DNA from 2 places in the Microbacterium sp. KSW4-4 genome. Region 2 is predicted to be linked to the other one. Evidence: riboswitches for the same ligand, from Rfam matches in the RefSeq annotation. Region 2 holds a riboswitch; the other holds the start of a gene.

Region 1 (3,396 bases), 810 kb from region 2:
AGGTCGATGCCCTGTGCCACGGGGCGCCCCTTCACCCGTGCGACCGCGAGCCCGCGGGCCGACAGCAGCACCTCCCCGGGAGCCGTCCGCGGTGCCGGCGGCTCGGCGGGCGGTCGGCCGGGCACCCAGACGCCGTCCGCGGCCAGACGCTCGCCCTGCGCGCCGAGCACATCCGCGGGAGTGCCGTCCGCCACCACCCCGCCGGCACCCAGCACGATCACCCGCGTGAGGAGCGGCAACCACACCTCGAGCCGATGCTCCACGACCACGAGGGTGGCGGGACGCGTGGCGAGCATCCGCTCGACGGCATCCCTAACCTCGCGCACGCCCTCCGGATCGAGGTTCGCCGTCGGCTCGTCGAGCAGCACCAGCCCGGGGCCCATCGCCAGCATGCCGGCCAGGGCGAGCCGCTGCTTCTGACCGCCGGAGAGCGCCGCGGTCGGGTGATCGAGCGGCACTTCCAGTCCGACGCCGGCCATCGCGGCCTCGACGCGGGGCCAGATCTCGGCACGCGGCACACCGAGGTTCTCGCACCCGAAAGCGACGTCATCGCCGGCACGGGCGAGGATCACCTGCGAGTCGGGATCCTGGAGCACGAGCCCGGCCCGCCCGCGGGTCGCCGCGGCGGGGTCGCCGCCGACGAGCAGCGCGCCTTCGCTCTCCCCCTCCTCCTCACCGCCGAGCACACCGGCGAGGCCGTGCAGCAGCGTCGACTTCCCCGCGCCGGAGGCGCCGAGCACGAGCACGCGCTCGCCGGGCTCGATGCGGAACGAGACGTCGCGCAGCGCCCAGGCGTGGCGGCTCGCGTGTCGCCAACCCCAGCCGCGGGCTTCGACGCCGGCGGGAGCGAACTGCGCGGACATCAGACGCGGACGCGCGCCTCGCGCCCGGAGCCGAAGCGGTCCAGAGCCCCGGTCGCCGCGATGCCGCGGGCGAGCACCCACGACAGCGCACCGGCGACGACCGCCCCGGAGATCACGGTGCTGAGGAGGTAGATCGTCGTGAAGGCGGGACCGGACCCGGCATACCAGAGGACGAGGTTGTTGATGCCGCCCGCGAGCGCGGCACCGGCCCCGGCGAGGATCGCGACGGGCAGCGACCAGCGGCGGTAGAAGAACAGCAAGAAGACCAGCTCGGCGCCGAGGCCCTGCACGAGACCCGCCTCGAGCGTGAGGAAGCCGCCCCACTGGTTGCCGATGAGCGCCGAGACGACGGCGGCCAGCAGCTCGACGTAGATCGCGGCACCCGCCTTGCGGATGATGAGCCCGCCGAGCACACCCGCGAAGAGCCACGGGCCGTCGAGGAGCCCTTGGAGGCCGGGAAGCAGCGGCTCGAGCAGGGCCTTCGGCCCCAGGTATCCGACGTTCCAGGCCAGGAAGATCAGACCGGCGGCGACACCGAGGACGCTGGCGACGACGATGTCGATGACGCGCCAGCGCAGGTAGCCGCGCGCCGGAGCGGCCGTGGTGTTCCTCGACGGGGATGCGGACGTGGACGTACTCATGTGAACTCCTCCCTGCGCTGGCATGACCCAGATCAGGTTCGACGGTCGAAGCGCGATTCGCTCCCTCTCAGCCCGGCTCGCCGGACTCCCGTGGTTGTGCTGTCGATCCTACCGTCCGCGCGTCCCGCGCCGCGCACGGCGGATTCGGGGCCGGATTCGGTACCGTAAGCGAGTGACCGCTTCCGATCCCCCTGAAGAGGCGTCCGGCGGCGTGGGCGTCGACGCGCGGCCCGAAGACTCCGCACCCGCCTCTGCCGCGCCCGCGGACGATCAGCCGGGTCCGGTTCCGGAAGCTGCGGCGTGGGCCGATGCCTCGGCACCGCCGACCGCGCTGACCTGGGTGGACCCGTCGATCGTCGCTGCGGCGTCATCGACGCCCGAGTTCGATGCCTCGGCCGGCACGGAGGAGGAGACGGGATTGCTGCGCGACGCCCGGCTGCGCCCGGCGATCGCCGGACCCGGCCTGCTCGTCCCCCTCGGCGTCCTCGCCGGCCTCATCGCCTTTTACGCCGGCACCACGCTGCTCTGGCCGCTGCACGAGGTCGCCCCGACCGTCCAGGCGGTCGAGTTCACCCCGGTCGCCGCCCCCACCGCCGCGCTCGCCTGGCCGGCGGTCGGCGACGGGGCGGTCGGCATCGCCGGGATGACCACCGCGGCGTCGACCACCGCGCCGGTGAGCATCGCGAGCATCACGAAGGTCGTCAGCAGTCTCATGGTGCTGGACCGGCTGCCGCTGGCCCCCGGCGAACAGGGCCCGGAGTTCTCCTTCACCTACGCCGACAGCGTCCGTTACTGGGACTATCGGATCGCCAATCAGTCGGCGCTCGATGTGCCGGTGGGCGGAGTGCTGACCGAGTACCAGCTTCTGCAGGGCACCCTGCTCGGCTCGGCCAACAACTACATCGACCGGCTGGCGTCGGAGATCTGGGGGTCCGACCGCGAATTCGCCGCCGCGGCCGAGGTCTGGCTCGGCGAGCGCGGACTCTCCGGCATCACCGTGGTCACGCCGTCCGGATTCGACGAGCGCAACGTCGCCACCCCGGAGGCCCTCGTGGCCCTGGGCGAGATGGCGATGCGGAATCCGGTGTTCGCCGAGATCGTGGGTACCCGGTCCGTCGACCTGCCGGGGGCCGGGACGGTCGAGAACACGAACGGCATGCTCGCCGATCCGGGAGTCGTCGGCATCAAGACGGGCACCCTCGTCGGCTGGAACCTGTTGACCGCCAAGGACGTCGTCATCGGCGACGCGACGGTCCGGCTCTACGCCGCGGCATTGAACCAGGAGGACGACGAGGCGCGCCTCGCCCTCACCCGCGCCCTGTTCGCTCAGACGGAAGCGGCGTTGCAGGCCCAGGGCCCGGCCGTCCCGGCAGGCACGGTGGTCGGGCGCGTCCTCACCGTCTGGGGCGAGCGCGTCGATGTGGTCGCCGGTGAGGACGCCGATGTCGTGCTGTGGAACGGAGCGAGCGCGACGGCGACGCCGGTGTTCGATCTCGGGGAGGAACGCGAAGCGGACGGGACGGTCGGCACCCTGACCACGACCGGTCCCGTCGACAGCACGGACACCGCCCTCGTCCTCGACGAGGACCTGGACGGTCCGAGCCCATGGTGGCGACTGACCCACCCCCTCGAACTCCTCGGCATCGCCGGAGACGACTGAGGTTTCACGCACGACGCCCCACTCCGGATCCGGAGTGGGGCGTCGTGCGTGAGGCGGGTCAGGACGGAGACGTGGAGCCGTCAGCGCCGTCGTCGAGAAGTGCCCGAGCCGCTGCGGTCTCGGCCGCCGGGAGCTGGGCGCCGACCGCCGCTCCGGCCACCGCGTCCGCCGCCTGCTCCTGCGCGCTCGCCTCCTCGTCCGCGTCGCCGGTCACGACGACCGGCGAGGATCC
Region 2 (3,396 bases):
GCGCTGTTCGAGACGGGCGCCGTGTTCGTCCCTGAGCCCGGCGTGCAGTACGGCACCGCCGAGGTCCCGCCGCTGGGTGTCCGGCCGTCTGATGAGGTGCTCGCCGCGCTCGACGCCTCCATCCCCCCGCAGGAGCGCCACGTCGCGGTGCTGCTGACCGGCAACGTGTCGCCGCGTCAGCCGGGGCGTGCGGCCGAGGCCGCCGGACTCGTCGAGGCGCTCGACGCGGTCCGCGTGATCGGGGCCGCCGCGGGCATCGAGATCGACGTCGTGCAGACGCAGCGCGCCGCGCTCCACCCCGGACGTACCGGTGCGCTGGTCGCCGGCGGCGAGGAGATCGGCTACGTCGGCGAGCTGCATCCCGCCGTCGCCGAGGAGGCCGACCTGCCGGGTCGCGCCACCGTGCTGGAGCTGGACCTCGACCGGCTGCTCACGCTCGCCGGAGGACGCATCGTGGCGGCATCGCTCTCCACGTTCCCGGCCGCGACGCAGGACGTCTCGCTCACGCTCCCGGCCGAGGTACCGGCAGGCGAGGTCCGCGCTGCTCTCGCCGAGGGCGCGGGTGCCCTGCTGGAGTCCGTCCGGCTGGTGGACGACTACCGCGGCGAGGGTGTGCCCGAGGGATCGAAGTCGCTGACGTTCGCGCTACGCTTCCGCGCCGACGACCGCACGCTCACGGCCGCGGAGGCCTCCGAGGCGAAGATGGCGGGCGTCGCCGTCGCCGCGGACCGCTTCGGCGCCGCCCTCCGCGACTGATCACGATGCCGCGCGGCTTCCTGGAGGCCGCGCGGCATCAGGCGCTCGCGCGGCATCAGGCGACAGCAGTGCCGGTGGCCTGTACTCGCGTGATGGCCTGGGTTCGCGTGGTCGGCTGCGCTCGCGTGAGGGCCTGTGATCGCGTGAGGGCCTGTGATCGCGTGAGGGCCTGTGATCGCGTGAGGGCCTGTCCTGCTCCGCTCTGAGCGGAGGCCCTTCCCCCGAGTCGTCGATCCTGATGACATGGGCACATGACGGATGTGCTGATCCTCGGGGGAACCGGATGGCTGTCGGGGCGCATCGCCGCGCACGCGTTGGGAGCGGGAGCGTCCGTGACCTGCCTCGCCCGCGGCGGACGCCCGGCGCCGCCGGGAGCGACCCTCGTGCTGGCGGACCGGGATGAGGAGGCCGCCTACGACGTCGTCTCGCGCACCGATTGGGATCACGTCGTCGACGTCTCCTCCCGCGCCGCTCATGTCTCCGGGGCGGTCCGTGCGCTCGGCGACCGGGCCGCCCGGTGGACGTACATCTCGTCGATGTCGGTCTACCGCGACGACGAGACGGTCGGGACGGACGAGTCGGCCCCGCGGCACCCGGCCGCGCAGGCCGGTGAAGATGACGACTACGCGCGGCAGAAGGTCGCGGCGGAGGACGCCGTGCAGGCGAGCCTCGGCGACCGCGCGCTCCTCGTCCGTCCCGGCCTCATCGTCGGCGCCGGCGACCCCAGCGATCGCTTCGGCTACTGGGCGGCGGCGTTCCTCCGGGCGCTGGACGAGCCGGTGCTGCTCCCGCCCCTCGACGGGCGCACGGCGCAGGTCATCGACGTCGAGGATGTCGCCGCCTTCGTCGTGTCCGCCACCGTCACCGGTACCGTGAACGCGATCGGCGACGTGCGCGAGCTGGACGACGTGCTGCGGACCGTGCGCGCGGCCACCGGACACACCGGGCCGCTCGTCGTCGGCACGGAGGACCGTCTCGTCGCGGAGGGTGTCGCGTACTGGGCGGGGCTGCGCTCGCTGCCGCTGTGGCTGCCACCCGAGATGAGCGGATTCATGACCCGCTCGAACGCGCGGTATCGCCGCAGCGGAGGCACCCTCCGCCCCCTCGACGAGACGGCGGAAAGCGTCGTGGCGGACGAGCGCGATCGGGGAGTGGACAGGGAGCGCCGCGCCGGACTCACGCGGACGGAGGAGCGGGCGCTGCTCGATGCGTTCGCTCGCTAGACTGCGAGGCAGTGACACGGGGTGCCGCATCCGCGGCTGAGATCACACCCGTCGAACCTGATCTAGTTCGTACTAGCGAAGGGATGTCGCAATGAGCGATCCTGTGCGTCCGCAATCCGTCCTCGACCTCGCCGCCACGGCGGGAAGGCTGCGGGAGGAGGTCCGGGCTGCGCCGCCGTTGACGCACTGCGTCACGAACGCCGTCGTGACGGGCTTCACCGCCAACGTGCTGCTGGCGCTCGGGGCGGCGCCGGCCATGGTCGACATCGTCGGCGAGGCCGAGCCGTTCGCCGCTGCCGCCTCGGGGCTCCTCGTCAATCTCGGGACGCCGACCCCGGAGCAGCGGGAGGCGAGCAGGGAGGCCGTGGCCGGAGCGCGCGCCGCCGGCACGCCGTGGGTGCTCGATCCCGTCGCGATCGGCACCCTCCCGGTGCGGACGGCGCTGGCCCACGAGCTGGTCGCGCTGCGCCCGACCGCCATCCGCGGCAACGCGTCGGAGATCCTCGCGCTGGCCGGACACAGCAGCGGAGGCCGCGGTGTCGACGCGACGGACGGGACCGAGGCGGCGGCCGCGGCGGCGCGGGAGCTCGCCGTCCGGCACGGTTCCGTGGTCGCCGTCTCCGGCCCGGTCGATCTCCTCACCGACGGGGAGCGCGTGATCCGCATCGCGAATGGGCACGAGCTGCTCACGCGGGTGACCGGCGGCGGCTGCGCGTTGGGCGCGGTGATGGCGGCCTTCCTCGGGGCGGCCCGCGGTACCGAGACCGACGCGCGGACGGCGGTGGCCGCGGCGACCCTCGTCTACACGGTCGCGGCCGAGCAGGCGGCGGAGACCTCCCGCGGACCGGGCAGCTTCGCCGTCGGACTGCTCGACGCCCTGTCCGCCGTGACCCCGGCGGATCTCCAGGCCCGCGCCCGCGTTGAGGAGGAGGCCCGATGACCGTCGACCTGTCCCTCTACCTCGTCACCGATCGGTCGCTGTGCGGTGCTCGTGGGGTGGTCGAGACCGTCCGCGAGGCCGTGGCGGGTGGGGTCCGCATCGTGCAGCTCCGCGACAAGGAGGCGACGGACGAGGAGACGGTCGACCAGCTCCTCGCCCTGTCCGTGGCCATCGACGGTCGCGCGCTGCTCGTCGTGAACGATCGCCTCGACGCCGCCGTCGAGGCCCGTCGCCGCGGTGCCAGGGTGGACGGGGTGCACCTCGGCCAGGCGGATGCCTCGGTGCTCCGCGCGCGCGAACTTCTCGGCCCGGAGGCGCTGATCGGGCTCACGGCGAACACCGCTGCCCATCTCGATGCCGTGAACGCGCTTCCGCCGGGGACGGTCGACTACCTCGGCGTCGGCGTGGTCCGGCCCACGCGCACGAAGCCCGACCATCCGGACCCGCTCGGCATCGACGGCTTCGCCGCGTTCGCCG

Evidence for each region. Region 2 has a riboswitch for thiamine pyrophosphate ahead of thiM (hydroxyethylthiazole kinase). Riboswitches for the same ligand answer to the same signal wherever they lie in the genome.
Region 1: another riboswitch for thiamine pyrophosphate. It lies ahead of KZC57_RS08475 (ECF transporter S component); the one in region 2 lies ahead of thiM (hydroxyethylthiazole kinase).

Annotation. Positions count from the first base shown of each region.
Region 1 covers NZ_JAHWXJ010000001.1:1,691,522-1,694,917, forward strand. Annotated here, with positions in the region: gene KZC57_RS08470 (ABC transporter ATP-binding protein) at 1-863, opposite strand, end outside; gene KZC57_RS08475 (ECF transporter S component) at 863-1,504, opposite strand; TPP riboswitch at 1,497-1,606, opposite strand; gene KZC57_RS08480 (D-alanyl-D-alanine carboxypeptidase) at 1,677-3,164, shown strand; gene KZC57_RS08485 (ABC transporter ATP-binding protein) at 3,223-3,396, opposite strand, start outside.
Region 2 covers NZ_JAHWXJ010000001.1:884,520-887,915, reverse strand. Annotated here, with positions in the region: gene pheT (phenylalanine--tRNA ligase subunit beta) at 1-756, shown strand, start outside; gene KZC57_RS04405 (NAD-dependent epimerase/dehydratase family protein) at 1,008-1,979, shown strand; TPP riboswitch at 1,987-2,080, shown strand; gene thiM (hydroxyethylthiazole kinase) at 2,071-2,919, shown strand; gene KZC57_RS04395 (bifunctional hydroxymethylpyrimidine kinase/phosphomethylpyrimidine kinase) at 2,916-3,396, shown strand, end outside.